Regions from separate parts of the Roseburia rectibacter genome, predicted to be linked through region 2. Evidence: riboswitches for the same ligand, from Rfam matches in the RefSeq annotation. Region 2 holds a riboswitch; the other holds the start of a gene.
The links. Region 2 has a riboswitch for FMN ahead of H8S51_RS04165 (ECF transporter S component). Riboswitches for the same ligand answer to the same signal wherever they lie in the genome.
Positions count from the first base shown of each region.

Region 1: it holds a riboswitch for FMN, as region 2 does, so the genes downstream of both, ribD (bifunctional diaminohydroxyphosphoribosylaminopyrimidine deaminase/5-amino-6-(5-phosphoribosylamino)uracil reductase RibD) here and H8S51_RS04165 (ECF transporter S component) in region 2, are expected to answer to the same signal.

Region 1 is NZ_CP092473.1:3,759,989-3,776,220, forward strand. Features, by position in the region: gene H8S51_RS17245 (bifunctional 3,4-dihydroxy-2-butanone-4-phosphate synthase/GTP cyclohydrolase II) at 1-995, opposite strand, end outside; gene H8S51_RS17250 (riboflavin synthase) at 1,046-1,693, opposite strand; gene ribD (bifunctional diaminohydroxyphosphoribosylaminopyrimidine deaminase/5-amino-6-(5-phosphoribosylamino)uracil reductase RibD) at 1,753-2,853, opposite strand; FMN riboswitch at 3,031-3,145, opposite strand; gene H8S51_RS17260 (CAP domain-containing protein) at 3,200-3,952, opposite strand; gene H8S51_RS17265 (DegV family protein) at 4,007-6,682, opposite strand; gene H8S51_RS17270 (hybrid sensor histidine kinase/response regulator) at 6,679-9,495, opposite strand; gene H8S51_RS17275 (response regulator) at 9,507-10,559, opposite strand; gene H8S51_RS17280 (cation diffusion facilitator family transporter) at 10,599-11,762, opposite strand; gene lepB (signal peptidase I) at 11,823-12,407, opposite strand; gene cysK (cysteine synthase A) at 13,758-14,690, opposite strand; gene H8S51_RS17295 (O-acetylhomoserine aminocarboxypropyltransferase/cysteine synthase family protein) at 14,800-16,107, opposite strand; gene nifU (Fe-S cluster assembly scaffold protein NifU) at 16,135-16,232, opposite strand, start outside.
Region 2 is NZ_CP092473.1:871,259-887,490, forward strand. Features, by position in the region: gene H8S51_RS04095 (alanyl-tRNA editing protein) at 1-1,073, shown strand, start outside; gene H8S51_RS04100 (serine hydrolase domain-containing protein) at 1,179-2,369, shown strand; gene H8S51_RS04105 (hypothetical protein) at 2,366-2,962, shown strand; gene H8S51_RS04110 (hypothetical protein) at 3,006-3,698, shown strand; gene H8S51_RS04115 (GGDEF domain-containing protein) at 3,692-4,132, shown strand; gene mtnA (S-methyl-5-thioribose-1-phosphate isomerase) at 4,260-5,360, shown strand; gene H8S51_RS04125 (Mrp/NBP35 family ATP-binding protein) at 5,416-6,276, shown strand; gene H8S51_RS04130 (LytTR family DNA-binding domain-containing protein) at 6,529-6,990, shown strand; gene H8S51_RS04135 (LiaF transmembrane domain-containing protein) at 6,987-7,706, shown strand; gene H8S51_RS04140 (uracil-xanthine permease family protein) at 7,803-9,218, opposite strand; gene H8S51_RS04145 (DUF975 family protein) at 9,343-10,104, opposite strand; gene H8S51_RS04150 (DUF2752 domain-containing protein) at 10,216-10,656, shown strand; gene H8S51_RS04155 (hypothetical protein) at 10,692-11,045, opposite strand; gene H8S51_RS04160 (Tex family protein) at 11,196-13,343, shown strand; FMN riboswitch at 13,389-13,563, shown strand; gene H8S51_RS04165 (ECF transporter S component) at 13,701-14,315, shown strand; gene H8S51_RS04170 (YcxB family protein) at 14,459-14,956, shown strand; gene tsaE (tRNA (adenosine(37)-N6)-threonylcarbamoyltransferase complex ATPase subunit type 1 TsaE) at 14,972-15,415, shown strand; gene tsaB (tRNA (adenosine(37)-N6)-threonylcarbamoyltransferase complex dimerization subunit type 1 TsaB) at 15,448-16,152, shown strand; gene rimI (ribosomal protein S18-alanine N-acetyltransferase) at 16,149-16,232, shown strand, end outside.

The DNA.
Region 1 (16,232 bases), 1.1 Mb from region 2:
TCCCGCTCATCCCCCGCAAAACCGAGCGCAAGGTTCGCCTCTAACGTATCCATTCCTTCCTCCTGCAATGTATAGGCGCGCAGCTTGTTCAGTAATCCGATGCCTCTTCCCTCCTGCCGCATATAAAGCAGGATTCCGCGGCCTTCTTTTTCGATCTGTTCCATTGCCGCAGCAAGCTGTTCCCCGCAGTCACACCTCAGAGATCCGAATACATCTCCCGTCAGGCACTCGGAGTGTACACGGCACAGCACATCCTCTCCGTCTCCGATCTCACCTTTTACCAGCGCAACATGATGTTCCCCGTTTAAAATATTCTGATAACCATACGCTTTAAATTCTCCATATTTTGTCGGGAGTTTTGCGACTGCTGCGCACTCTACCAGTTTCTCATGTTTTTTGCGGTACTCCTGAATTGCCGCGATCGTGATAAAACAGATATTCCATTTTTCTGCCAGTTCCATAAGTTCTGTTGTACGCATCATTGTTCCGTCCTCACGCATAATCTCACAGCATAAACCACACTCTTTTAATCCGGCAAGACGCATCAGGTCAACGGTTGCTTCTGTATGACCGTTACGTTCTAACACACCATTCTTTTTTGCAAGCAGTGGAAACATGTGTCCCGGTCTGCGAAAATCTTCCGGTTTTGCATCCTCACTGATGCAATGCCTTGCCGTCATACCGCGTTCCTCCGCCGATATTCCAGTCGTTGTGCCGACATAATCGATCGATACGGTAAATGCGGTCTCATGGTTATCCGTATTGTCTGCCACCATCTGCGGGAGTCTTAATTTTTCACAGATCTCCTTTGACATCGGCATGCAGATCAGTCCTTTTCCATGTGTTGCCATAAAATTCAGATTTTCTGTCGTTGCAAACTCTGCCGCGCAGATAAAATCCCCTTCATTCTCACGATCTTCATCATCTGTCACAAGAATGATCTTTCCTTTTTTCAATTCTTCTAATGCCTGTTCCACTGTATCAAATTCTCTCATTATACTTCTCCCTTTCTATACAAGAACTTTCACTTGATTTTTCTGAGTTTTCAAAATCCATTAGAAAATAAAAACTCCTTCGTGATCTTACTCTCCGTTATTTTTTCTTCCTTCCAGTTCAAAAAATGTTCTATATACTTCCCGATACAGTCATTTTCCAGATTTACCTTATCCCCCGCCTTTTTGTGAGCCAAAACCGTACACTGCGCCGTATGTGGGATAACAGACACCATAAAAGTGGTCTGTGTCGTTTCTGCAATGGTAAGGCTGATCCCATCCACTGCGACAGAACCCTTTTCAACAATGTAGTGCATGATCTTCTCAGGCGCTTTAATGGAATAATAAATCGCGATCTCATCTGATATGACTTCACAGATCGTTCCGGTTCCGTCAATATGTCCTGTCACGATGTGACCGCCAAATCTGCCGTTCGCCGCCATCGCGCGCTCCAGATTCACCGGGCTGCCTGACGCTGCTTCTCCAATCGATGACCTCCGCAGCGTTTCGTGCATCACATCGGCGGTAAAATAGTTTTTTCCAAAAGATGTCACGGTAAGACAGATTCCGTTGACGGCAATGCTGTCACCAATTTTGATATCCTCCAATACTTTTTCTGCCTCTATTTTCAGTCTGGCAGAATTGCCTTTCCGGTCCGCTGTTATGATTCTTCCGACCTCTTCCACAATTCCTGTAAACAAATTTCCTCCCCTCCCTGCCTTTTTACAGTATGTTCAAACCTTATGTATCTATTTCCCTCTCATTTATTTTTCAGCTCCCCGGTGATCAGAATGTCCTCCCCCACCTGCTGTATCCTCTGATTGACCAGATGGTACGCATCATCGGGATGATCCACGCCCATTCCTGCAACCGGACTTTTGGCATCTGCACCGCCAAACAGTTTCGGTGCCACATACGCATACACCTCATTGACGATTCCGGCTTCTAACGCCGACCAGTTCAGCATGGCACCGCCCTCAAGTAATACACTCTCGATCCCGTCTGCTCCAAGCTGCCGCATCAGTTCTTTTAAATCTACTTTTCCATCCGCACGCTCTGTCACTATGATCCGGCATGCATATTTCTGATATTCCCTGATCCTTGCTTCATCTTGGCAGCAGGTTGCAATGATGGTCTTCTGCTCCTCTGCGGTCTGCACGATACGGCTCTTAAGCGGTATCCGCAGTGTCGTATCACAAACGATCCTGACCGGGTCTTTTGTCTGCGGCAGACGGCAGTTTAACATTGGATCATCCGCGATTACCGTGCCTGCCCCAACCATGATTCCGGTCATTTCATGCCGCATGCGGTGTACCTGTTCTCTTGCCGCCTCTCCGGTGATCCATTGCGATTTTCCAGATGCCGATGCGATTTTTCCATCCAGTGTCATCGCATATTTCATCCGCACATAGGGCAGTTTTGTCTGGATATAATGAAAAAATACCCGATTTTGGTACTCACATTCCTCCTGTAAAACTCCTTCCGTCAACAGGATGCCTTGCTCCCTTAACTGCCGGATTCCTCCTCCCGCCACAAGTGGATTAATATCTTTCGCCCCGACAAACACATGGCTGATGCCAGCTTCTATGATCGCCTGTGTACATGGAGGCGTTTTCCCGTAATGACAGCACGGTTCTAATGTCACATAAAGGTCTGCTCCCGCCGGATCTTCTCCCCTGCTCCTGCAATCCGCCAGCGCTTCCCTCTCTGCGTGAAGTCCGCCAAATTTTTTATGATAGCCTTCCCCGATGATCCTGTCCCCTTTTACAAGAACCGCACCAACCACCGGATTTGTCTTTGTCCATCCTCTGCCGAGTTCTGCAAGTTCCATTGCACGGCGCATATATCTTTCCTGTTGCATGAATACATTCCCCTTTCTGCAAGACAGAATCTGCAATCTTTGTTGATTCATGACGATAGAATACACGCTCTGCGAAATTCTATTGTCACAAACAAAAAGGCTCTGAAATAAAACTATTCCAGAGCCTTGTATGCATTCTTACCGATCGTTTAAAACGATCCTTTCAATCCTGCTTATCCATATCTTCTTTCATCCAGACTATACTGTCGGCTTCGGAGTTACACCGAATCATGCCTTGCGGCTCGTGGGCTATACCACCGGTAGGGAATCTCACCCTGCCCTGAAGATCATATTCTGTTTTTATGTGTCCGAGTATAACACTCTTTCTTAAAATGTCAATACTTTTTTACCAGCTTCCCATAAAGATCTGCACCCAATAATAACGATATGGCGCATTCGCATCATAATAATAACCGATTCCAACCTGATCATAAGAATCGCTTAAAATATTAGCACGATGTCCCGGTGAGTTCATCCATCCATTCATAACATCTGCTGCATCGGTATAACCTGCCGCAATATTTTCACCTGCACTGCGATAATTTACCTGATACTTCTTTTCACTTAAAATAGAAAAACAGCTCTCTCCGTTTGGTCTTGTATGCGAAAACAGCTGTGTAAGCTCTTTTGCCCGCTTATCTGCTGCAGCATTTAAGGTATCATTCATTTTCAGAGAAGATTTTCCCTGCGCCTTTCTCTCCTTGTTGATCAGCTTTAGAACTTCTGCTTTCTCTTTATCTGCTTTTGTCAGAACAGCCGCCGGCTTATTTTTTACCGTTACTTTGCAGGTATATTTCTTTTTCCCGACCTTTGCCGTAATTGTTGCTTTTCCTGCTTTTTTTGCAGTCAGTTTTCCACTTTTTGAAACGCTGACTACTTTTTTCTTTGAAGATGACCATTTCACTTTTTTCTGCGCCGGTCTTAATTTAAGCTGATATGTCTTTCCCTTTGTCATCGTCAGGCTCGTTTTATTCAGCTTTACAGCAGATGCCGCTGCAACAGTGACTGGCTGCATAACATCCACTGCGATCATGCTCCCGCTAAATATAAGAAGAATTGCCATCAACATTGCCGTTATCTTTTTCTTTACACTTTTCATTCCTCATCCTTCCTTTCGTACTATATTTATGATGCAAACAGCACCATTAAAATCTTACTCTAACATATAAATAAGTCCAAAACACCCCGCTCCGCAGTTACTCGTGATTGCCGCCGATGCCTCCTGCATGTATACCTGATCGAATTGCTTATATTTTTGCACTTCCTCTAAGATCATGTCTTTCGTCTCTTTTGAACACCCTGCAGACGTTATAAACAAAACTCTCTGATCAATGGAGGCAAACCGCGCCATCTGCGCACGAATATATTTTTTATAAACATTCTCCGTATCACCAAAAAAGATCGCGGACGGCACTATTTTCTTTTTGTGCAGTGACAAAACCGGATGACACTGCAGCATCTCTGTCAGTTTCCAAACCTGCTTATTTAAGAGCCCGCTGCGGTAAAGCTGCTTAGAACTGTCAAGTATAAAACTTGTCTGCACTTTTTTCTGCATCTCATCTAACTTCTGTATTATCTCATCCATATCCCTGTTTTTCAATGACATGTTTGCCGCCTGCATTACCATCAGTCCTGTGCCACTGGATAAATGTCCCGAATCATAGACCTGCACATGGGAAAATCCGGCTGCTGCCTTTCCTGCATTCTCAAATCCCTTTCCCGATCCGGAAGCAATACAGATGTGAAGCACCTGCTCTGCCTCCTCAAGCAGATTTCCAAAAAATGTCTCATACTCCCCGACTGTCGGTGCTTCTGATTTTGCATACTGATCTTTTTCAATATAAGAAAGCAGGCTGTCCGAATGGATTTCCACCATATCCTCAAAATGACCGTATTCCGTGTTTACAAAATAATGCATCATCGGTATTCCAAGCTGCCTTACCACATCATTCGGCAGATCTACCACATTATCTGTACTGATGATCAGTTTCTGTTTTTTCTTCTGCCCTAAAATACGGAATCCGTCCATTTCACTGATCTCATCCGGAGCAACCATATATTCAATACGCTCCTTCGGCAGATAACGAAGCAGCATTGCCTCAAAAAGAATGCCATTGATCGGTTTCGCAAGATAATCGGAAAATCCCATTTTACGATACTTCTCTTCCGCTCCTGACATTGCATTTGCCGTCAGGGCGATAATCGGTGTTTTCCGGCAGAATCCGCCTTCCTGATTGCGTACCAGATCCATGGTTTTTTCTCCATCCATTTCCGGCATCATATGATCCATAAAGATCACATCATAATTATTTTTCGCCGTCAGCTTTAAGCATTCCATTCCGCTGTGTGCTAAGGAAAGCTGGACTTTTGTCTCCCGGAGCAGCTTTTTGGCAACAAGCAGATTCATATCATTATCGTCCACAACAAGTACTTTTGCTTCCGGAGCTTCAAAACTCTTTTTGTAGGAAGACCTCTGATGTCTCGATGAACTGTTGTAGTTGAGATTTCCAAGCGGTGCAGCATTCACGATCTTCTGTGGAATCGTGATCGTAAAAGTGGAACCCTTCTGATAAATACTGTCAACCGTGATCTGACCGCCCATCAGATTTACGAGCTGGCTGCAGATGGAAAGTCCAAGTCCTGTTCCTTCGATTCCTTTCGTATTGCCCTCATTGACCCGTTTAAAACTGTCAAACAGATATTTCATATCATCCTGCCGGATTCCCATACCGGTATCGATCACGGACATTTTTAAAAGGATTTCATCCGTCCCTGTCTGCTCCCCTTCCACAAACAACGTAACAGATCCTTTTTGCGTGTACTTGATCGCATTACTTAAAATATTCGTCAGAACCTGTTTGATCCTCATTTCATCGCCGTATAACATTGACGGCAGTTTTTCGGATACGTTGACACAAAACTCCAGATTTTTCTCATGTGCACGTATCCAGGTCGTATTTACGATCTCACTGAAAAGCTTACCTGTCTCATAACGTGCCGGAACAACCTCCATTTTTCCAGCCTCGATCTTCGACAGGTCTAAAATATCATTGATCAGGGATAGCAGCATCTTACTTGCGCTCTGGATATTATTGGCATTTTCAATAATATCGTCCGACAGATTCTCCTCCCGCAGTGTCATTTCATTTAACCCTATGATCGTATTGATCGGCGTACGGATCTCATGACTCATATTGGCAAGAAAACGGCTCTGTGTATTCATTGCAGCAACTAGCTTTGCCTGCTGTTTTTCATTTTCTTTTCGCTGATACTCATAGAGTGTGATCTGAATAAACATAAATGCACAGGTCAGAAAAACAGTTATAACAGTACTTACAATAATGTCGACGTTAACCACAGATTCTGATTCCATATAAACAATTTTCTCCGGATAAACCATCGCTATATAAAAACAGACCGCATCTGCAATGATCGTTATGACTGTTCCCGCAATAAGTCCTTTTCCGCGGAGCAGAAAAAAGAGTGAGATAAAACCGAGTACAAACCAGAGCGGCATACCGCTTTTTAAACCCCCGGAACGCATAAATGTAACCGGCAGGAAAATCCCATTCAGTCCCAGCATCAGAATAAAGGAACAGATATCATATTGCTTAAATTTCTTTCCCGCCCAGAAAAGCACTCCCATAAAAAATGCCCCGGCAAACAATGCAATAACATTTTTTATTTCCATCCCTTCGGCAAGCGTATAAACTCCGCCTACTGCCATTGCAATCGTTCCAAGCAGTGACATAAACCGGAATAACTGTGCATGAATGGAAACATCTTTCCGGATCAGTACCCGGATAATTCTGTCACTTAACTTATTCATTGCACGTCACCTCCCCATTTTTTTAATGTTTCTGCCGCACTGAAAAAATCAAACAATCCGATCTGTTCTGTCATATCAGTGATGATCTGTGCATCCGAATCCGTCAGTGAACTGCCTGCTTCATTTTTTACGTTTTCCAGCAGTTGTATTGCCTCCTCCTGATCAAAATTATCGATCGCAGCCGCTAATTTCTGTAGCAAGGTCTGTTCTTCTCCCTCTGCCGTTACATATTTTGACAGTCCATCGAGAATCGCACAATAATCTGCTATCAGCTCCACATGGTTTTGTATGATATAATTTTCATTTTTATGCTCACATGCTTCCTGCATTCTCTTTGCTTTTGCAGAAAGATCTTTTGCGCCGATCGTCAGGCTCTGTCCTTTCAGAGAATGTATGTTGATCTTATAATTTTCCCAGTCTTTTTTATCATACAACTCCTGCAGTGTCTGGATCTGGCTTCTTCCCTGTTCATAAAAACACTGTACGATCTCCATATAATCCGCTTCATTATCGTCAAAATAGGAAAGTCCTAACTTATGATCAATACCTGCCACCTCAAAATTCTCTTCTTCTGATAACCCGCTGGATACTTCCTTGCTTCCATTCTGTCTTTCTTCTGACTCACCGGATACTTCACTGCTTCCATTCTGTCTTTCTTCTGACTCGCCGGATACTTCACTACTTCTACTCTGTTCCTCTTTGGACTGACCAGATATTTTCTCAGTCACTTCCGTTTTATTTTTCTCTGCTTCCCCTGTATCTTTTTCAATAAATGCACTTAAATATTTGCGGAGGACACGTTCCATTGCTGACTTTTCAATCGGTTTCGCAACAAAATCATCAAATCCTTCTCTTATCAGCATCTCTCTGGCTCCGCCTATCGCATTGGCAGTCAGTGCTATGACCGGTATCTTTCTCTCCCTGAATCCCGGCAGTTCATGAATCCTGTGCATACATTCCACACCATCCATTTCCGGCATCATGTGATCCATAAACACAAGATCATAGCTTCTGTCACTTATTTTCTCTATGGCTTCTTTGCCGCTTAGTGCCGTATCGATCGTAATTCCATAATGGCTAAGCAGGCTTGAAACAACTTTTAAATTCATGGCACTGTCATCCACAGCGAGAATTTTTGCTCCCTTTATGCGGAATCTGTCATGGTGCCACCTTTCATCATAAGCATCCTGCTGAAGTTTTTCGCCATTTAAAACAGTGGCAATTGAGAACACATGGATTGGGCGGTAAATAAGCTGTACTTCTGATCCGACTTTCTGCAGATCACAATCCCTGTTTGCCATGACAACTACTTTCATTTTGTCGGTCAGGCTGTCAAAGTAACTCTGTTCCTCAAAATATTCCACATCCGCAACAAACAGGAACTGAAATGTTTCATGTTCGATACGGTTCTTTAACTCATGCATCGTAGAGCAGCGCACAGCATCTACATGAAGCTGATCGATCATCCTCTGTATACATTCAAGATAACCGTCACGAAGCTGCCCAAAGCGATATCTTTCGAGATTCATATAAAAAACGATCTTTTTATCCCCTGCATCACGTACAGATACAAGCGGCATATCCGTCAGTACTCTCTGCGGTATGATAATGGAAACGGTTGTCCCCACATCAGGAACACTCTCGATATGCATATGTCCATTCATCTTTGCGATCATTTTGCGTGAGATCGCAAGTCCTAAACCAACACCTCCGGCTCGTCTGTCGCGTGTTGTATCTACCTGATTGTATGTATTTTCCAGTGCATCTATATTTTTCTCACTCATGCCGATTCCGGTGTCTTTTACCTTCACCATGAGATTGATACCATATGGTTCCTTGCGGGCGCCAACAAACAAAATGACACCTCCGGCATCCGTAAACTTGATCGCATTGTTAATCAGATTTAAAATAATACGGTAGATCTTCTGACTGTCCCCAAGCAGATTATTCGGGATATCTGCCTCGCAATCCACAATGATCTCAAGATTCTTTTCTTTATTCCACACATGTGCCATATTTACCACATCATTGATCACAGATGTGATATTATAAGGCTCCTCCACAAGCTCCATTGTATCATTTTCAAGTTCTGAGAAATCCAGAATATCAGACACTAAGGACATCAGATTCCTGCCTGCGACCGTAATATCATATAACTGCTCTTTGGTCGTATCATCCACTTTCGCATCCAGTAACTCTGAGCCGATTCCGATGATCGAATTTAACGGTGTGCGGATCTCATGTGAAATATTTGCCATAAAATCATCTTTTGCATGTTCCGCTTCTTCAAGTTCACGCATTGCCTCGTCAAGTTCGATTTCATGCTGTATACGGTTCTTTAACTGTTTATTTTCCATGAGTTCGAGGATGATGATCGCAAGAAACTGCATAAAAAATTCCATTTCCCGTACCGGATTATCATAATTAACTTTATCTAACAGGAATGTATCAAGACCAAACAAAAGAAGCGTTGCTGCCAACGAAATATAATTAATCTCGATCAGATCAAAAAGAGACAACATCACGACACTTGCCGCAACCGTTGCCATGGTAAGAGACGATCCATCCGTAAAAACTGTATATAAAATAATGTTCATCCAGATCATTACCGAACAAAATAATTTTGCCAGTTTTGCGGATCGTCCTAACAGAATCCGAAGCCCGATGCTTGCCAAAAGTCCGCAGACTACCACTGCAGCTACCCAGCTAGGCCATTTTAAGTAAACTGCTGCCATTACCATATAAACCGTATATATGGTATAAAGTATGTACGGGATCAGTCCCGCTCTGTCTTTCCTGATTTCTCTTTTCATAACGTTTCCCCTCATTCACTGACATCCGTAATTTTCTGCTGTAATTCACAAAAAATTTCTGCAAGGTTCGGATCAAACTGGGAACCGCTGTTTTCCTTTATTATTTCAAATACTTTCGATGCGGGACGGATTGCTTTTTTGTAACACCGTTCCTGATAAAGTGCATCAAAAACATCTGCAAGCGCCATGATCCTTGCACATAACGGAATCTCCTCCCCGGCTAATCCATCCGGATATCCTGTACCATCCCATCTTTCGTGATGGTGTCTTGCTATTTTTCTGGCAATATCCACATATTCCTCATGTTCCACAGTTCCTATGATCCCGTCAATGATCTCACAGCCATCTACGGTATGCCTTTTCATGACAGCAAACTCCTCGTCAGTAAGTCTTCCCGGTTTTAAAAGGATTGCATCCGGCGTCTTAATTTTTCCAATGTCATGAAGTACCGATGCTTTTACCGTATTGAGTTCATAATTATAATCAAGTATATCTGCATAAAGTCCCCGCTCACGCAGCGCCCTCGTCAGAATCCGCACATAGTTCTGCGTATTTTTTACATGAAGTCCTGTGCTGTTGTCACGGCTTTCGATCAGGTTTGCGATACCGGTGATCACCTCATCCTGCATGCGCGTGATCTGGGCAACCTGTGATGCAACCATATCTTCTAAATGATTCTGATACTGTTTATTCTCCAGAATCCGTTTCACACGGCTTACTAATACCTGTGAGACGAATGGTTTTCCGACAAAATCCATCGCCCCTGCTTCAAAACATTTTGTCTCTGTCTCCGCATCATTATCACCGGTCAGAAACACAACCGGTATCGCAGCTCCATTTTCAAGTTCGCGAATCTTTGTCAGTGTTTCAAATCCGTTCATTTCCGGCATATTTACATCCAGAAGGATCAGATCCGGCGTCACTTTTGAAAGAAGTGATAATGCCATTTTCCCGGATGTAGTCGCAGAAATTCGAAATTCTTCCCCAAGAATTGTCTGTGCTCTTTTCAGATTACCCGGATCATCATCTACCAAAAGGATCAGTTCCCTGTTTTGTGTCTGCATACGCTTCTCCTTTGTAAAAACCTGAATTACCCTGCTCTTTTATACATAAGAATGATCGACTTTTATAATGACATAACAGTTATTTCCAAGACGATCTCTCACCTGTGATGTAATGCGTGCAACCAGCTCGTCATCCTGTATATGAAATTTATATGGTATCAGAACATCAAAAATAATATTCGTATGTGTAAGCCCCGTCACAACACGGAAATCATGCATATTGATCTGCTCATCGATTCCCTTGATAATGGATGTCACTGCAGCTTTCATCTCACTGACATGTTCATCTGATGTCACGATCGGATCCATATGTATCGTCGCATCACAGCCTAACTTTTCTTTTAATTCATTTTCAACATTATCAATAATATCATGTATCTCTAAGATATTTCCCTCTGCCGGAACTTCCGCATGCAGCGACACCATCTGTCTTCCAGGACCATAATCATGCACGATCAGATCATGAATCCCGCATATCTCCTCATGTGCCATTACGATCTGATCAATTTTCTGTACAAATTCCTCTTCCGGCGGCTGTCCCAAAAGTGGATTTAACGTATCTTTTGCTGCACCAATGCCTGCACACAAGATAAATACACCCACCAGCACACCACAATAGCCGTCCACATAAAGCCCTGTAAAATGTCCGATCAAAGTTGCTGCAAGTACCACTGCCGTTGCACAGGTATCACTCAGGCTGTCGGTTGCTGTTGCCTTCATTGCCGCAGAATCAATCTTTTTTGCCACCCCGCTGTTATAAAGATACATATACAATTTTACGAGAATCGAAACAATAAGGATCACAACCACCATTACGGAAAACTCGGTTTCTTCCGGATGAATGATCTTTACCAGCGAATCACGGATCAGCTCATATGCCATCAGAAGGATAGCTGCCGCAACGACCAGTCCCGACACATATTCAATCCGTCCATGTCCGAACGGATGCTCCGGGTCCGGTTTTGCCCCGGCTAACTTAAATCCGATCAGTGTGACTGCCGAAGATCCTGCATCAGACAGGTTGTTAAATGCATCTGCAGTTACAGCGATCGAGCGGCTGATCGTCCCTGCCAAAAATTTACCACAGAAAAGCAGGATGTTTAAAAAAATCCCCACCATACCACAAAGCATTCCGTACTCCTGCCTGATTTTCGCTTTATCCTCTTTTTCCCTGATAAAAAACTTTGAAAGAAATGTTATCATGTCTGCCCCCCTGCACCTGATGTTTACCTTCTGTCTGTCAAACTCTTTTTTATAAATTTTCTACTTAATTTTTCTGATATCCTGCAGCGGCCAGTAAATGACTTCACCCTTACCGAGTATCTTATCAATGCTTACATATTTATTATCCCAGTAACGCGCATCCCAAGAATCATTACGGTTATCTCCAAGAACCAGATAGCAGTCATCCGGCACTTCAAATAAATATGGTCCCGTCGCCACTGTCCATTCTTCTTTTAAATAATCTTCCTCAAGCGGTGTCTCATCTCCATCAATATAAATCTTTCCGTCCTCGATGCGGACTTCCTCTCCCGGCAGTCCAATGACCCTTTTTACATAAAGTTCTTCCTCGTCATCCGGATAATGGAAGATCACAACATCCCCCCGCTCCGGTGTGCTCTTTAAAAATGCCAGACGGTTTCCGATCAGACGGTCTCCCGGCATGATCGTATTTTCCATTGATCCTGTCGGCACATCCGCATTGATGATCAGATAATTTTTGATCAGAAATGCCGCTCCGATTGCTAATGCGAAAGTCAGAACCCAGCTTAGGATTTCCCGTGCTGCACCCGAACTTTTCTGTTTTTCCTCTATATTTGTCTCGTTATCCTGTCTTTTTGTTTCCATCTGTGTCCTCACTTTATGCCATAAATGCTTTCTTTATGCAGCAAAATATTTTGTATTAAACATCATTTTAGCACATTTACATTAAAATAAAAACCTTCTTTTCTGAAATCATCTGATGAGCTGCTCGCCAAATGCTGGTTTGTGGGTGACATGAGTCGCCCGTCCAAATGGTGAGTCGCAGGTTTGTGAATGGCATCTTGCGCAAAGCCGGAGTTAATTTTGGTTCCGTTGTACGAAAATAAGAAAAGTCTAAGTGTGTCTGGGTTAGATTTTCTCGGAGTGACGTGACCGGCAACAACGAGTCATCCATGACTCGATGCTGCCTTGTTCTGCCATCCGTGGCAGAACATCACTGTGTATCTACAGACACACTAAGATTTTCTAATTTTCTCCCAAAGTCACAAAATTACTTCGGCTTTGCGCAAAATGCCAATCGTCGGGTTGTGAACACCATTTGGGCGGGCGGTTCATCTCAGAATTGGGGCGTTGGTGTGGACCTTTTGATATTCGCTTGAATGAAAATATGCTTAAAATGCTAATGTGCTGTATCATTAATATTTATCCTAATGAATTGCTAGAATTTTTATCTGCTACATTGCATAATACGGATTACTTGGTAAATTGCCAGACCAAATAACACAGAATATTTTTCAAATGTGTATGGCAATAAACATGGGCATAACGGGATACATTGAAGTTTTTTCAGCATTATCAAACCAATAATAATCTATTAAACATAGTTATTTGAAAATGTTGTTTAAGCAGATTCAGACATAAGACACTAAAAATTTACGCACCGCCCAGTGTTGTAAAATGAGTTCCCCGGCAAAGGGTGGTTCACAGCCTTGCGGCTGGCAAATCGCATCAAACCAGGATTCGTTTTGTGACTTTGGGAGAAAATTAGAAAGTCTTAGTATGCCTGCCCGAAATACAGTGTTGTGCTGCCACGGACGGCAGCACAAGTCTTAATGTGCCCGGATGGCACATTTAAGACGCACACGTCACTCAGCCACAACCTAACTCAGGCATACTTAGACTTTCTTATTTTCGGACAACGGAACAAAACAGTCCCGGCTTGATGCAATTTGCCAATCAAAAACCCCCCGGAACCACCCTACACGAGGAAACTCATGTCACCCGCAAACCAGCATTTGTCCGGCTTTTTCTAAAACATATATCCAAAAAAAGCCACACTGCCGGTTCAATGTCACTAAGTTAACATAAAATCAGCAGTGTGGCTTTTTGTCTATGATTCTATTGCAGGCTGCCATTTGTCATCTGACAGCTTTTATTATGATTGAACTTAAACAGCAAATCTTAATTCTCTGACTGACAATTGATAAAATCGGCTTAGTCAGCAAATAATGCTGTAGAGTAGTAGCGGTCACCACTGTCCGGAAGAAGGGCAACGATTGTTTTTCCTTTGTTTTCCGGGCGTTTTGCAAGCTCGATCGCTGCATATAATGCTGCGCCGGAAGAAATTCCGACTAATACACCCTCTGCTTTTGCAAGTTCTTTTCCGGTTGCAAATGCATCTTCGTTTGCTACCGGGAATACCTCATCATAAATTTTGGTATCTAATACTTCCGGAACAAATCCTGCACCGATTCCCTGAATCTTATGAGGGCCTGCAGTTCCTTTGGAAAGAACCGGAGATGTCTCAGGCTCAACTGCTACAACCTTTACATCTTTATTCTGGGATTTTAAGTACTGACCAACACCGGTAACTGTTCCACCGGTACCAACACCTGCAACGAATATATCTACTTTACCGTCTGTATCTGCCCAGATCTCCGGTCCTGTTGTCTCAAAGTGAGCCTGTACGTTTGCCGGGTTTGTAAACTGGGATGGGATAAAACTTCCAGGAATCTCTTTTGCAAGTTCTTCTGCTTTTGCGATCGCACCTTTCATTCCCTTTGCACCCTCTGTTAAAACGATCTCTGCACCGTATGCTTTTAATATGTTGCGGCGCTCAACGCTCATGGTCTCAGGCATTGTTAAAATGATGCGGTATCCTTTTGCTGCTGCGATAGAAGCAAGACCGATTCCTGTATTTCCGGATGTTGGCTCAATGATAACAGAACCTTCTTTTAAAAGTCCTTTCTCCTCTGCATCTTTTACCATGTAATATGCAGCACGGTCTTTGACACTTCCTGATGTATTAAAATACTCAAGTTTTACAAGAACTTTTGCCTCAAGTCCTTTGTTTTTCTCTAATTTTGTTACTTCTAATAAAGGTGTTTTTCCAATTAAATCTGTTGCACTCTGGTATACGTTTGCCATAATAATGTCTCCTTTTCTGTGCTGTTTTGCACGAATCTGTTATTTGAATGCTGCTGTTTCCGAAATTTACAATAGATACTTTAAAACTCCGGCTGATAAAAACTACTTGTTACTTTATTGCCTTAAATGCCTCATCAAGGTCTTCAATAATATCCTTGATATTCTCTGTTCCGATGGAAAGGCGGATCGTGTTCGGGCAAATTCCCTGCTCTGCCAGTTCTGCCTCATTTAACTGTGCATGTGTGGTAGAAGCCGGATGAATGACAAGTGATTTTACATCTGCCACGTTTGCAAGTAAGGAAAAGATCTCAAGATTATCAATAAAATCTTTTGCCGTCTGCTCATCCCCTTTGATTTCAAAGGTAAAGATAGAACCGCCACCGTTCGGGAAGTATTTTTTGTACAGCTCCTGCTGCTCTTTATCCTGTGTAACGGACGGGTGATGTACCTTCTCCACCTGCGGATGATTGTTTAAATACTCTACAACCTTTAATGCATTTTCGACATGACGTTCTACACGCAAGGACAGTGTCTCAAGTCCCTGTAAAAACATAAATGCATGGAATGGCGAGATCGTTGCTCCGGTATCACGAAGTAAGATCGCACGGATTCTTGTAACGAATGCTGCCGGTCCTGCTGCCTGTGAAAAGCTAATTCCATGGTAGCTCGGATTTGGTTCCGTGATAGCAGGGAACTTGCCGGATGCCTCCCAGTCAAACTTTCCGCTGTCTACAATAACACCACCGATTGCAGTTCCATGACCACCGATGAATTTTGTTGCAGAATGAACAACGATGTCTGCACCGTATTCGATCGGACGAAGCAGATACGGGGTTGCAAATGTATTGTCCACAACAAGTGGTATTTTATGTGCATGGGCGATCTTTGCGATTGCCTCAATGTCGCTGACATCTGAGTTTGGATTTCCGAATGTTTCTATGTAAAGTGCTTTTGTATTGTCCTGAATCGCTTTTTCAAAGTTTGAAACATCAAGCGGATCAACGAATGTTGTTGTGATTCCGTAATCCGGCAGTGTATGCTCTAACAGGTTGTAAGAACCACCGTAAATATTGTTTGCTGCAACGATATGATCACCGGCATGTGCAAGGTTCTCGATCGTATATGTGATCGCTGCTGCACCGGATGCTACTGCAAGTGCTGCAACACCACCCTCTAATGCTGCGATTCTCTTTTCAAATACATCCTCGGTCGGATTGGTAAGTCTTCCATAGATATTACCTGCATCTTTTAAGCCAAAACGGTCTGCAGCATGCTGGCTGTTATGGAATACATAAGAAGATGTCGCATAGATCGGTACTGCTCTTGCATCAGTAACCGGATCTGCTTCCTCCTGTCCTACATGTAACTGTAATGTTTCAAAACCCAGATTTCTTTCGCTCAAATGTTTTTTTCCCATAGATCACTTTTCCTTCATTTAATATAATTAGTATTCTTCTTCCTCTTCTTTTTCACTGATATCATTTACCGGACGCTCTAAGCCTTCAATCTTAATACCATTCTTCTCTGCATAATCCCAGAGTG
Region 2 (16,232 bases):
ATGAGAGTGGTTACCATGTTGTATTGGACAGGACACTTTTCTTCCCGGAAGAAGGCGGTCAGAGTCCTGATAAAGGAACGATAAACGGCATAGAGGTGACTGATGTACAGATCAAAAAAGATGTGGTCACACACAGTTTAAAAGAACCGCTTGCTGTTGGTGAAAATGTACATGGAAAGATTGACTGGACACATCGTTTTAACAATATGCAGCAGCATTCCGGTGAGCATATATTTTCCGGGATCGTACACAGCAGATTTGGATATGACAATGTCGGATTTCATTTAAGCGACAATATAGTTACAATGGATTTTAATGGTGTCCTGACCGCAGATGAGGTCAAAGAGATAGAGACGGCAGTCAATGATGTGATCGTAAAAAATCTCCCTGTGGAAATTACTTATCCGGCAAAAGAAGAACTTGCAGCACTTGATTACCGCAGTAAGATCGAGATCGAGGGACAGGTGCGTATCGTGACGATCCCCGGCGTGGACGTCTGTGCCTGCTGTGCACCGCATGTAAAGCGTACAGGTGAGATCGGAACACTCAATGTACAGAGCCTTTCTAATTATAAAGGTGGTGTCAGAATCAGTATTTTAAGCGGTTTTCGTGCCTTAGAGGAGGAACAGAAAAAATCACAGATCATTTCAGCAATTTCCGGTACACTTTCTGCGAATCAGGAGCTGCTTCCACAGCTTGTGGAAAAATTAAAACAGTCCAACCAGGATCTGAAATACAAACTGGCACAGGCAAAGCAGAAACTCATTGATCAGAAGATCAAAGAGATTCCAGCAGAACAGGAAAATGTGCTTTTGTTTGAGACAGATCTTGATACACCGGTCATGCGTAATGCCATCAATGGGCTTGTGGAAGCACATGACGGGATCTGCGGTATTTTTGTGGAAAAAGAAGACGGTGGTTATAATTTTATCATCGGAAGTAAAACAAAGGACTGCAGGGAGATTGCCGCCCTGCTCCGCGAAAAAACCGGTGCACGAGGTGGCGGAAGTGCGGCAATGATTCAGGGATCTGTCACTGCAGATGAGAAAGTGTTAAGGGAAATATTGATCTGATGTGTATACAGTATGTGTGAATGGCAGCGGTTGTCAGTGCGTTAACAGCACGATATGATTTATCGGATTTTTTACAGCAGTATGTGTGGAAATGGGGAAACTTCAATGGAATTAAGTCAGAAACTGGAACAACTGATTGAAAAATCAGTAGAAAAAAAGGAGATTGCCGGAGCGAATATTCTGGTCATACAGGATGGAAAGGAAAAGGCATTTGCAGCAGGCGGACATGCAGACATTAAAGCAGGCAGAAAATATGAGCGTGATACCATAGTACGGCTTTATTCCATGTCAAAACCGGTTACATCTGCTGCTGCCATGCTTTTAATGGAGCGGGGGCTTCTTGATCCGGGAGCTTTTGTGGAAGAATTTCTGCCGGGATTTCACAATGCGATCGTTGCAGAAGGAGGAAAACTGGTTTCGGCGGAGAAACCGGTCAGAATCTGTGATCTGCTCAATATGACATCAGGTCTGATGTATGGTGGAGATATCACGAGCGTCTGTTCCATGGAGACGGAAAAACTTTTTGACCGTATCAAAGAACATTTATATCTGGAAGATGCGCTGACTACGCAGGAGATTGCAAACCGTCTTGGTCTGATACCGCTTCAGTTCCAGCCGGGAGAAAGTTTTCAGTATGGTACATCTGCAGATGTACTTGGAGCAGTCATTGAAGTGATCAGTGGAAAGTCTTTTGGAGAATTTTTAAAAGAAGAATTTTTTGAGCCGCTTGGCATGAAAGACACTGCATTTTATGTGCCGCAGGAGAAACAGAACCGTCTTGCAAAAGTGTACCAGAGGACGGAAGATGGACTAAAACTTTATACGGAAGATCATCTTGGTATCATGAATGCAATGAAACAGGAACCGGCATTTGAATCGGGTGGCGCAGGACTGGTTTCAACGTTAGATGATTATGCGAAGTTTGCGTCAATGTTAATGCAGGATGGCTCTTATCAGGGAAAACAGATATTAAAAACGCAGACAGTACGATATATGACAAATGGATCATTAATGCCTTGGCAGCAGGAAGTATTAGATCAGTGCTGGGAGGGGATTCGCGGATATACCTATGCCAATTTATTGAGAATCCAGAAAGACCCTGGAAAATCCCCACTGTTTACTTCAATAGGAGAATATGGCTGGGATGGATGGCTTGGGGCATATTTCTGCAACAGCCCAAAAGACGGTCTTACGATGCTGCTTACCATGCAGCTTAAGGATGCGGGAACGACATCATTGACAAGACGTTTAAAGAATGTGATCTGGAGTGAACTTTGCGGAGGAAGACAGAAATGAATTTTGACTTTATGATGGAATGTGAGATAAAAGATCCGAAAATCAAGACTGCGTACGATGAAATTTACAAAGAGCTTGTGGAAGCAGAAAAGCACTACTGGAAGGAACCACAGCAGAGCGGGATTTTGTTCCGTAAAACGGCAGAGCGGATATGCCGCTTTTATAATGATTATTACGAGATCGGATTTTCGGAAGGTACACTGTTAGAAGAGTTTTTATGTTATACCGACAAAGAAGAGCATAATGTTTTAGTGAGCCGTTTTTTCAGCACTGTCAAGGATCAGAGGGATCGTCTGAATAAATTAAGAGTGCTTGGAGATGACTGTATCTGGGGGGAAGAAGGACCGGACCGTGGAATGGAATTTTGTGACCGCATGGCACAGGATGCAGAGAAAATGGCAGATGCGATGATGGAAGTCATTAAAGACATGTGCAGGCATTTTAATGGCAGAACAGATGTAGATGACAGATTTTTTTTCGTTGACTGGGTACCGGATTATTCAGAAGAAGAAAGATTTCCCAAAAAAGAAGAAGAAAAAAAGAGCAGGCCTTCTATTTTTTCAAGATTTTTTTGTGGAAAAAGCAGTACATAAAGAGGACATGATTTGAAGAATAAGATAAAAAACAGGATATCGAATGCGTATTGTATTTTCTACGCAGGAAATAAGTGATACAGGGTATTGTGTGCGTTTTTTTACATCGCATATGGCTGTCTGGGTATATGCGGATGACAAGCTGATCTATTCGGTGGAACAGTTACACTCGTTTTTTGGTAATTCGCCGGGAGTGATATGGAATTTTGTGGATGTACCGTCAGAGACAGAACAACTTACTGTAATCGTCCGGGCAGCATATCCGCAGGTCCGTCAGAAAAAGATTGATTTTTATGCCGGGGATACCGGACGGATGTATAAATATTTGTTATACAGTTCAGGAGCCGAGGTTATTGTCAGCCTGCTCGAAATTATGGTGGGTGTTGTTTTAATCGGATACTGGCTGATGGCGCATAAAAGAGTTCCAATCGAACGTGATATTTCATATTTTGGTGTCTTTGCGTTATTGACGGGGATATGGTCTTTTAATGAAACAAAGATGGCAACGATCCTGATTCCAAGCCGGACGGCATGTGCATTTGTTTCGGCAGTTTCACTGATGTTGATGATACCGCCGTTTGTTCAGTTTATGAAGTGTTTCTGGAAAATAAAAGACAGATGGATTTCAGAGACGATCTGTGTCATGGCATATCTTAATTTTGTTATTCAGATGCTGCTTCAACTGACAGGAATCCTGGGATTAAGACAGATATCATTGGAAGATTTGGTGTGCTGACCGGTCTGTATAACCGTAATTCTTATGATGAATGGGTAAAAGAAAAACAACAGGCAGATGGAACACTGATCGTGACATTTGACCTGAATAATTTAAAACACTGCAATGATACGATGGGGCATGCGATGGGTGATTCTTATATCAAAAATGCTGCTGAGATCATTTCGCGTGTATTTGGCAGCCATGGAAGATGTTACCGCATTGGTGGTGATGAGTTCTGCACTGTCATTCAAAACAGGGGTGGTTTTGATCTGGAAGAAAGACTGAAAGAACTTGAATTGGAACAGCAGGAGTTTAATCAGAGCCATACGATTCCAAAGATACAGATTGCCTATGGTTTTGCCGGATTTGATGCAGAGAAGGATATGGATTTCGAAGCGGCGAGATCCCGTGCAGATGTTAAAATGTATGAAAAGAAAAGAAAAGAGCATTAAAAGGGGGCAGATAATGTTCCATTCTTTTTTGTTTCTTAAAAAGTACCGGCGTCAGACTTTAAAATTGTTTCTTTAGCGTGTATAATAAAAAGAAGTGGATAAAAGAAGAAAGGCACAGGTCACGAAGATGCAGCAGTGCAAAGAAAATGACAATATCATGAATTATGATACGGTGCGCTTAGATGATGAAAATAATGCAATTATTATCATCGATCAGACGAAACTTCCGGGAAAGATAGAGCTGATCGCTTTAAAGACAGCGGAAGAGATCTGGGATGCCATTTACCTGCTTAAGGTAAGGGGAGCTCCGGCGATCGGGGTTGCAGCGGCATTTGGAATCTATCTTCTGGCAAAACAGAGCGGCGCGGCAGATTATGATACTTTTCATGATGAGTTTATAAAACAGAAAGAGTATTTAGAATCTGCAAGACCGACAGCGGTTAATTTAAGCTGGGCGCTTAACCGGGTGCAGGGCGTTTTAGAAGCGCATGCCGATGAGAATGTGGCGAGAATCAAAGAATATTTAAAAGAAGAGGCAATAGAGATCTGGCAGGAGGATATCCGTGTCTGCAGAAAGATCGGCGAATATGGTCTGACACTGGTAAAACCGGGAGATGGCATTTTAACCCACTGTAATGCCGGACAGCTTGCAACCAGCAAGTATGGCACGGCAACAGCACCGATCTATCTTGGGGAAGAAAAGGGCTATCATTTTAAAGTGTTTGCAGATGAGACAAGACCACTGTTACAAGGGGCAAGACTGACGGCATTTGAATTACAGTCCTCCGGAGTGGATGTTACCCTGATCTGTGATAATATGTCTGCAACGGTTATGAAAAATGGATGGGTCAATGCAGTATTCGTCGGCTGCGACCGCGTGGCAGCGAACGGTGATACGGCAAACAAGATCGGAACATCCGTGGTTGCAGCAGTAGCAAAATATTATAATGTACCGGTTTATATCTGTGCACCGACTTCAACGATCGACCTTAATACAAAGACGGGAGCCGATATTAATATCGAGCAGCGTCCGGCAGAGGAAGTGACTGAGATGTGGTACAAAGAGCGCATGGCACCAAAGGATGTAAAGGTGTTTAATCCGGCATTTGATGTGACAGATCATGAACTGATCGCTGGAATTGTGACGGAATACGGAATCGCACGGGCACCTTATACGGAGTCATTGCAGGAGATATTTAAAAAGCGGGCACAGGAATCAGAAAGATAAGATTGGGCAGAATAAAATATCTGCAGGAATGAAGATAAAAAGGAGTGTATGAGACATGGCAGAAAATAGTAGTTGCAGCAGCGCATCAAGCTGTAGCAGGGAGAGCTGTGAAGGCTGTCCGAGCAAAGCAAAAGGTGGAAACGGAATCGCAAAAGAACCGATGAATCCATCATCCAATGTAAAAAAAGTAATCGGAGTTGTCAGCGGAAAAGGTGGAGTCGGCAAATCGTTTGTGACGGCATCACTTGCATGTGCAATGAAACAGGCCGGCTATAAAGTTGGCATCATGGATGCGGATATCACAGGACCATCCATTCCGAAAATGCTCGGTGTACATGGTCAGGTTGTAGGTACAGAGGAGGGAATGATCCCGCTTGAAGCAGAAAACGGTATCAAAGTAATGTCCGTCAATCTGCTTTTGGATAATGAGGAAGACCCGGTCATCTGGAGAGGACCTGTGATCGCAGGTGTGGTAAAACAGTTCTGGAATGAGACTGTCTGGGGAGATATTGATTACTTATTTGTTGATATGCCGCCAGGAACTGGTGATGTGCCGCTTACGGTATTCCAGTCACTTCCGGTCGATGGTATTGTGATCGTTACCTCACCGCAGGAACTGGTGCAGATGATTGTCAAAAAGGCATACAATATGGCAGAAATGATGCATGTTCCGGTACTGGGACTGATCGAGAATTTCAGTTATTTAAAATGCCCGGACTGTGGCAGGGAGATCAAATTATTCGGTGAGAGCCATATTGAGGATGTTGCAGCAGAGCTGACACTTCCGGTATTTGGAAAGATTCCGTTAGATCCTGCATTTGCAGAAAAGGCAGACGAAGGAAAATTCTATGAGACAGAAAATCCTTACCTGCAGACAGCAGTCAGAGCACTTTCTGCAATGAACCGTATCATGTAAAATAATTACCACTTACCATAGAAAAACGAACCACTTGGTGTAAAAACATTTACATCAGGTGGTTCGTTTTTTATAATGATCTTGTCAGTAAGAAAGAAAACCGGTTTGCTTTAAGTACAAAAATGGGTTGCAGATGAAAAGCAGTACAGTACTGGAGAATGATATGAAAAATTAAAGATTTTTCATACGCAAGATTTGTGCTTCGCACAAACTTGTGATGCGCTTAAAAGCAGCGCAAGAATGGAGATTAGTATGAAAATCAAAATCGAAATGGATGAGCAGGTGGCAGAGGAAGAAGTCATCATCCGCTGCCGTGGTATGACAGAACAGATCGCAGCCATACAAAAAGCAGTCAGTGAAGCGGCTGGTGCAGTTCAGAAGATGGTTCTATACAAAGGAAATACCGAGTATTATCTGCCGATGAACGACATATTGTTTTTTGAGACGGCAGACAGTGGAGTGGTGGCACATACGGGGAATAATCTGTATGAGGCAAGATACAAACTGTATGAACTTGAGGAAATTCTTCCTGGATTTTTTATGAGAGTGTCAAAGTCGACAATCTTAAATACCACCCATATTTTTTCCATCAACCGGAATCTGACGGCGTCGAGCGTTGTGGCATTTGAGAATACACACAAAAAAGTATATGTGTCAAGGTATTATTACAAACCATTGATCAGAAAATTAGAAGAAAGAAGGTTATGTCAATGAAAAAGAAAAATATTGCATGGGGACTGTTTTTTGTATTTCTTGCAGCGGTATATTTAGTGACCAGCAGTACCGGGATTGAAATCGGTGTTGGTTTACCCGGTATTTTTATGACGATCATGTTTGTCTGGCTGTTCGTGGATGGAATAAGAGAAGTAAACTTTTATTCCATGACGTTTGCAATTGCATTTATCTGTATTATTTACAGAAAACCTCTTGGCCTGGAAAGACTGAATCTGACAAACTGGACGATACTTGGTGCAGCATTGCTTTTAAGCATTGGACTTTCGATGATTTTTAAAGATGTCCGGAGAAAGAAAAATTCCTGGGAAAAAACGATAAACTGGGATGAAAAAACAGGTGCATCAGACAGTGAACAGTGCAGCGGAGAGCATATCCGCTGTGAAAATAATTTTGGTTCTGCGATTCGTTATATCAATTCGGATCATTTCTGTGATGCGCGGCTTGAAAACAATTTCGGAAGCATGAGTGTTTATTTTGATAATGCAATGATCGCAGGGGATGCTGCATCAATTGAGGTGGAAAACAATTTTGGAGAGACCAATCTTTATATTCCAAAAGAATGGAAAGTACAGAATGAACTGAGACATTCTTTCGGAGCAGTGGAAGCGATAGGACACAGTGAAGGAAGCAGTGTTGCGGCACTGTATCTGCGCGGAGCGGCGAATTTTGGCGTGATTAAGATTCATTATATTTAGCAGATAAAAAATGTAACAGGTGAAAATCATAAGAAAGAAAAATGCGGTATCCGTGTGTTTGCAGATACCGCATTTTTATTTATTACAACTGATTATTTACTCCTCGTCATCTGCATAGCTTGTATCTTCATGCAGATTCGGGATCATATCAAGACCGCGGTTTGCATCGATCTTTGGATCTTTGCCAAAATGATAATCATTACCTGGCAGGATCGCATTTAAAAGAATACCTGCGATCGCAGCGATCGCTAAGGATGTGAGTGTGATGGAAGTTCCGGCAACGGTAAAAGTAAGACCGTCCGAAAAACCAAGACCACATACAAAGATGACACCTGCGATGATAAGGTTTCTTGATTTTGTAAAATCAACGTGGTTTTCTACTACATTCCGGACACCGATCGCTGAGATCATGCCGTAGAGCATAAAGCTGACACCACCGATGATCGCAGATGGCATGGAACCGATCACCTCAGCCATTTTTGGAATGAAACTTAATATGATCGCATAGCATGCTGCGAGACGGATGACTTTCGGATCGTGAACCCGGCTCAATTCAAGAACACCGGTATTTTCACCGTAGGTCGTGTTGGCAGGACCACCAAAGAATGCCGAGAGTGCAGTTGCAAGACCATCTCCGATCAATGTGCGGTGCAGCCCCGGATCTTCGATAAAATTCTGATCTACAGTTGCAGAGATTGCGGAGATATCTCCGATGTGTTCCATCATGGTTGCAAGAGCAATCGGAGCCATCACAAGGATGGCAGAGATATTGAATCTGCAGATGGAAAATGCAGGAACACCAACCCAGGAAGCTGCCGCAATATTTGTAAAATCGAGAATTGCAGAGCCATCCGCATTTGTCATGCCAAGTGCGTTAAAGATAAGAGCTGCACAGTAGGAAATGATAACACCCATCAGGATCGGGATGATCTTAAACATTCCTTTTCCCCAGATATTAAAAATGATAATGACTGCAAGTGCGATCAGTGCTAAAAGCCAGTTTTTGGATGCGTTATTTACAGCAGAGCCGGCAAGGCTTAAACCGATGCAGATAATGATCGGACCGGTAACGACCGGTGGCAGGAAACGCATGACTTTTTTGACGCCGGCAAGTTTGATGATCAGTGCAAGGATCAGATATAAAAGTCCGGCAACGACAACTCCGCCGCAGGCATAGGACAGTTTGTCAGCATTTGACATATCGGCAAACACACCGGAATCCATGGAAGCGATCGTTGCATATCCACCTAAAAATGCAAAAGAAGAACCAAGAAAAGCCGGAACTTTAAATTTGGTGCAGAAGTGGAAAAATAAGGTGCCGATACCGGCGCAGATCAAAGTGACCTGTACATGCAGTACATCTTCCCCGAAGTAACTGTTGACTAAGATCGGGACAAGAATGGTTGCGCCGAACATGGCGAACATGTGCTGCAGACCGAGCAGCAGCATCTTTGGCATGCCAAGTACTGAGGCATCGCGAATGGGTTCATTGTTCTGATTAGATTGATTCATAAAATCCTCCTTTGTTTTGCGGAGCAAAATGCGACTGCCTATGCAGGAGCAGAAGATTTTCCTCCTTTGTTTTGCGGTTTTATCCCATAAGAAACGCACCTTCGATGGAAAGTGCGTTGTGGAATCAAAATTGGGTTGTATCAGTATTTGTATAACTGCGGACTGGAATCCGGTTCAATTCTCCGGTACAGTCCAGATAAAAAATAACGAGTGTTTCTGTCTGGTAAGGAACAACCCAGAGGGATGCGATGCCAAACGAGCAGAGAATTAATAACCCATATCCGATAAAACTGAGCATAATATAAAGCAGACGCATACGGTTGCCGTGCATGAGAAGTCTGCATTCTTTGAATACCTCACGGCATTTTAACTTAGGATGATCGAGCGTAATATATCCGATAAAATGATAGGTAAGCATAAAATAGCAGCTTAAGATCAGGGAAAGAATACCGGTTACTATTGTGATCACAATAGAAGTAAGTGAAAAATCTACGATTACTGCATAAGTAAAACTGCCGATCACAGGAAGCATGGAGACAAAGATCATCAGCAAAAATATAAATCCTGCGATAAAAAAGCGGTCGGTATTTCTTTTGAATGGATCAAAAATATCACGAAGTCTGAAATCATTTCCGCGTGTCATGGACAGATGGACTTTTGCTACACCACATCCTAATACAAAACTGACAACGGATATGAGAAGTTCTGCGATCAGTGAGATCACAAGCTGCATATTTGTCGGATTATCGCCCATGGAAAAGGAAAAAGGAGATTCGATCACAGTTGCGATCAGTGTTGTGGCAACAAAAGCTGCCATAGGAATACGGTATCTGTCATTTAAAATATCACGTGCAATACGTTTGAGTTCTTTTGATGTGCGTTTCATTCAGTGAATAACTCCTTTTAGATCATACAGCAGTTCTGCTGCGATTAGAATAAATTATAGCATAGGTGGCAGGGGGTTGTATAGATACGGATTTCTGATATAATGTGGAGAATGGAAAAAAGAAACACTTATGAACAGAAAAAAATAGATGACATTTTATATATTCTTGGTCTGAGCAGCGCAGCCATCTGCTGCATGTATCTGCTCATTTCTCAAATAACTGGCTTTCGTATTGAAAACTATCTCTACCCATGCCTGTTCCACGCCGTAACCGGCTATTACTGTCCGGGCTGCGGAGGAACCAGAGCGGTACGTGCCCTCTTTCAGGGACATTTTCTGATATCATTTTTTGAGCATCCGTTTGTGTTATACGCAGCGGTATTATGTGGATGGTTTCTGATCAGCCAGACAATTGAGCGGCTCTCACAGCATAAACTATCAGTTGCAATGCACTATAAAGACCGGTATCTCTGGATCGGACTTGCGATTCTTATTGTTAACTGTGCGATAAAAAATTTGGTTCGGTTTTTCTGGGGTATAAATCTTTTATAAAATTTAAAGCCGCTATTTATTTAAAATATCAGAACTCAATTCTGCGGAAACAGCATATTATAATCAATTCCTAAAGACTTGCAGCTCTCCCGCATCATATTTTCAATGCCGCCATAATAAACGTTGGCGAATACGACGGAATAGATTAACAGCAGAATAATGATACCAAGTGCTACGCTGCTTAAAGCAAGTCCAAGTTTGGCACGGCTGCTAAAAGTTGTCTCACCGCCGCGTGAGAGCAGTGCAAATACAATGCCGAGTGCCCCGCAGATCAGTGCAGGATAAATCAGACAAAATGTTGATAGTGCAATGATGCCCATGATAAAGGAAAGATTTTCCATATGTTTTGAACGCCGGTCTGGCATTGGTCTGTAAAATTGATGATCCATAAAAATCTCCATTCTTGCAAATACTAACAATAGTGTATCATGCAATGTGGAAAAAAACAACGCCACCTTGAATCCATGTGGATATTTCGCTATAATAGATATACTGTGCCGGAGAAAAAATGGAGACCGGTGAAAGAAAAAGGAGCAGCTATGGATATTATTGCAAAGATTTCCGAAGAACTCGGAATCCGTAAAAATCAGACTGAAGCAGCTGTAAAGCTGATCGACGAGGGAAATACAATTCCATTTATCGCCCGTTACCGTAAGGAGGCAACCGGAGCACTCAATGATGAGGTACTTCGTAACTTATATGAGAGACTGACTTATTTAAGAAATCTCGAAGAGCGTAAAGAGACGGTTCTTGCAAGCATCGAGGAACAGGGAAAACTGACCGATGAGTTAAAAGCACAGATATTAGCGGCAGAGACGATGGTCGTGGTGGAAGATCTGTATCGTCCTTATAAACCAAAACGCCGCACCAGGGCAACGATCGCGAAAGAAAAAGGGTTAGAGCCGCTTGCCAGTATCATTACCCTGCAGATGTTAAATACATCTTTAGAGGAAGAAGCAGAAAAATTTGTTGATCCGGAAAAAGAAGTGATGAGTGCCTCAGATGCGATCGCAGGAGCAAAAGATATCATTGCAGAAAGTATTTCAGACGAGGCAGATTACCGAAGCCGTATCCGTGATCTGACTGTTAAAAAAGGACGTTTGGTTTCTGCTGCGAAAGATCCTGAGGCAGAGTCTGTTTATGAGATGTACTATGAATTTGATGAGCCGGTAGCAAAACTTGCAGGGCACCGTATTTTAGCATTAAATCGTGGAGAAAATGAAAAATTTTTAACAGTAAAAATTGAGGCACCGGTCGAGGATATTTTGCGATATCTTGAAAAAAAGGTGATCGTGCGTGACAATCCACAGACAACTCCGGTATTAAAAGAAGTGATAGAAGATGCCTATGACCGTCTGATCGCGCCAGCCATTGAGCGTGAGATCCGCAGTGACCTGACCGAAAAGGCAGAGGATGGGGCAATCAAAGTATTTGGCAAGAACTTAGAGCAGCTTTTGATGCAGCCTCCAATTGCAGGACAGGTTGTGCTTGGCTGGGATCCGGCATTCCGTACCGGCTGTAAACTTGCCGTGGTGGATCAGACCGGAAAAGTGCTTGATACCACAGTCATTTATCCGACCGCACCACAGAATAAGGTAGAAGAAGCAAAAGCAGTTTTAAAGAAGCTGATCTCAAAATATCATATTACGCTGATCTCGCTTGGAAACGGTACAGCATCCCGCGAGTCCGAGCAGGTTATTGTAGAGTTATTAAAAGAGATACCGGTGAAAGTGCAGTACATCATCGTCAACGAGGCAGGGGCATCTGTCTATTCTGCAAGTAAACTTGCAACGGAGGAGTTTCCGCAGTTTGATGTTGGACAGCGAAGCGCAGCATCCATGGCACGCCGTCTGCAGGATCCTTTGGCGGAGCTTGTAAAAATCGATCCGAAATCCATCGGTGTAGGTCAGTATCAGCATGACATGAACCAGAAAAAACTAAGTGAAGCACTCGGTGGAGTTGTAGAGGATTGCGTAAACAGAGTCGGTGTTGATTTAAACACTGCGTCGGCATCATTGCTTGAATATATTTCCGGCATCAGCAAGGCAGTTGCAAAAAATATTGTTGCATACCGTGAAGAAAATGGCCGTTTTGAGGCGAGAAACCAGCTTTTGAAAGTTGCAAAATTAGGACCAAAAGCATATGAGCAGTGTGCAGGTTTCCTGCGCATCAACGATGGAAAAAATCCGCTGGATGCAACAGGTGTGCACCCGGAAAGTTATGCAGCAGCAAAGACACTGTTAGAGCGTCTCGGATATACGACAGATGATGTGAAAGAACGCAGATTAGACGGCATTTCAGGGAAAATATCCGATTATAAAAAACTGGCGGAAGAGCTTGGGGTAGGCGAGATCACACTGCAGGATATCGTAAAAGAACTTGAAAAACCGGCGCGTGATCCAAGAGAGGATATGCCAAAACCGATCCTGCGCAGTGATGTGCTTGACATGAAAGATTTAAAACCTGGAATGATTCTGAAAGGAACAGTCCGGAATGTCATTGATTTTGGTGCATTTGTGGATATCGGAGTACATCAGGATGGTCTGGTACATATTTCACAGATGTGTGACCGCTTTATCAAACATCCGCTTGAGGTGGTAAGTGTCGGTGATATTGTTGAGGTCAAAGTACTGGATGTTGATCTGAAAAAACAGCGTATTGCACTGACCATGAAAATTAATGGTTGACAGATACGCAAAAGATGCATACAATAGAACACGAAAAAAATAATATTAATTCTTCGGGGCAGGGTGATGCAGTAAGATTTGCAGATTCCCGACCGACGGTGACGTAGAGAGTGCTGATCTTATAGGATCAGATTCATTTACAAAGTCCGTGACCTGCTAAGGCAGCTGATCCGGTGAGATTCCGGAACCGACAGTATAGTCTGGATGAGAGAAGATAAGCATGTGAATGATAAGACGTCAGCAAAGACGTTTCTGTTACATGAGAACCCCGGATGATTTGTACATCTGGGGTTTTATTGTGTAAACACGCTTACAATCCCTCGTATATTTTCCGAAAGAGAAAAGGAGACGAGTGAAATGGATGCAACAAACAAAACAGTAACCGTAAAAAGAGTCAATGTGAGATATCTGACGGTGACAGCAATGCTCTCAGCAGTGGCATATATCCTGATGTTTCTGGATTTTTCCGTGCCGTTTATGCCGTCATTTATCAAGATGGATCTCTCAGAACTTCCGGCACTGATCGGATCATTTGCCATGGGACCGCTCTGTGGCGTGATCATCTGTCTGGTTAAGAATGTTCTTCATCTGTTCATTACATCTACGGGTGGCGTAGGAGAACTTTCAAACTTTATTCTTGGTGTGGCATTTGTACTGCCGGCAGGACTTCTTTACAAATACAAAAAGACAAGAACGACCGCACTCATCGGTTCCGTACTTGGAGCAGTGATCATGGGAGCTTTCAGTGTAGTTTCTAACTACTTCCTTGTATATCCGGTATATTACAACTTCATGCCGCAGGAGGCAGTACTCGGAGCATATCAGCTGATCGCTCCGTCAATGAAGAGCATTTTACAGTGCCTGATCTGCTTTAACATGCCGTTTACCTTTGTCAAAGGAATGTTTTCCGTAGTCATTACATTTGTGACTTACAAACACATTTCTCCGATTTTAAAAGGAAGACAGTCATAAGCAGTGAAGCTGATTTCGGTATTTGCCGGTATCAGTAAAACAGCAACTTTGTTTTTCAGGAGAAAAGACGCAGGAAATGCGTCTTTTCTTTTTTTTCAAAAAATGTTATACTAAGCTGATTCTAAAATGGCGGGGGATTGACGATGAGATTGGAATTTGATATAACATTGACCGCAAAGGATATGTTTCGTTTTAACATGTACCAGACCTATACCGGTGCATCCGGATGGATTTCCGTGATCGCAGCAGTGATCTGCTTTATTGCGGCAGGTACGAAATATAGTGAACGCGGGTTGTCCTATGCAGTTCTTGGCAGTTTGCTTGGAGTGCTGATCTTATTTTATATGCCGGTCACACTTTATCTTCGCTCAAAACAGCGTATTGCAGCATCTGAGGTGTTGAAGAACAGCCTGCATTACTGCGTGGATGAAGAAGGAATAACTGTAAAACAGGGGGATGCAGACGCGAAGCTTTTGTGGGATCAGATTTATAAAATGGTGTCTACGAAAAATAATGTGCTGGTCTACAGTAACCGCATAAATGCTTATGTGATACCCAGGCAGCAGTTAGGGGAGAAATATCGCAGTTTTGCAGACCTTGCAAAGGATAAGCTGCCGAAGTACAGGGTAAAGTTGAAGTAAATGGAGGACGGAATGATGAAAGAAACCGTTTATGAGACATTTTCCGCAGCAGAGACACATGCGCTTGGAAAGAAGATCGGGGAGACGGCAGAACCGGGAGATGTGTATACACTAGTGGGAGATCTTGGCGTTGGAAAGACTGTCTTTACACAGGGAATCGCAGACGGACTTGGGATTACAGAACCGGTATCAAGTCCGACATTTACGATCGTACAGGTGTATGAAGAAGGCAGAATACCATTTTACCATTTTGATGTATACCGGATCGGTGATATCGAGGAAATGGATGAGATCGGCTACGAGGATTATTTTTACGGGGAGGGTTTGTGCATGATCGAGTGGGCAAACCTGATCGAAGAAATCCTTCCGGATAAACGATATGATGTGACGATTGAAAAGAATCTGGAAAAAGGTTTTGATTACCGGAAAATTACCATAAAAGAGCATGAGGGCTGCTAAAATAGTTTATTCATGCGGGAATGGAGCTTACAATGAAGATTTTGGGATTAGACAGTTCAGGACTTGTGGCAAGCGTGGCTATCGTATGTGATGATAACATGCTTGGAGAGTATACTGTCAATTATAAAAAAACACATTCACAGACACTTCTGCCAATGTTAGATGAAGTGGCAAAAATGATAGAACTGGATTTGAATACGATCGATGCGATCGCGATCGCAGGTGGCCCTGGATCATTTACCGGTCTTCGGATCGGCTCGGCAACTGCAAAAGGGCTCGGACTTGCATTAGATAAGCCGATCGTCAATGTGCCGACTGTTGATGCGCTTGCCTATAATCTGGTCGGACATGCAGGACTTGTGTGCCCGCTTATGGATGCCAGAAGAAATCAGACTTACACAGGTTTGTACTCTTTTGAAGGCAATGAGATGGAAGTGTTGAAAGAACAGTGTGCAGTTGGTATAGATGAAATTATTTCGATTGTAAATGAGTTTGAACAGCCGGTCACATTTTTAGGGGACGGAGTGCCGGTATTCAAAGAATATATTGCAGAAAACTGCAATGTGCCGTATACGTTTGCTCCTGCACATGTCAATAAACAGAGAGCAGGAGCCGTTGCAGCGCTTGGCATGAAATATTTTTCTGAGGGAAAAGCCACGACCGCTGCAGAGCATAAGCCGGAATATTTAAGATTGTCCCAGGCGGAGCGGGAACGAAAAGAGGGCGGATTAGCATGATCACAGTCAGAGCCATGCAGGTAAAAGATGCAGAACAGGTAAGCGAACTGGAAAGAGCCATTTTTTCACAGCCTTGGAGC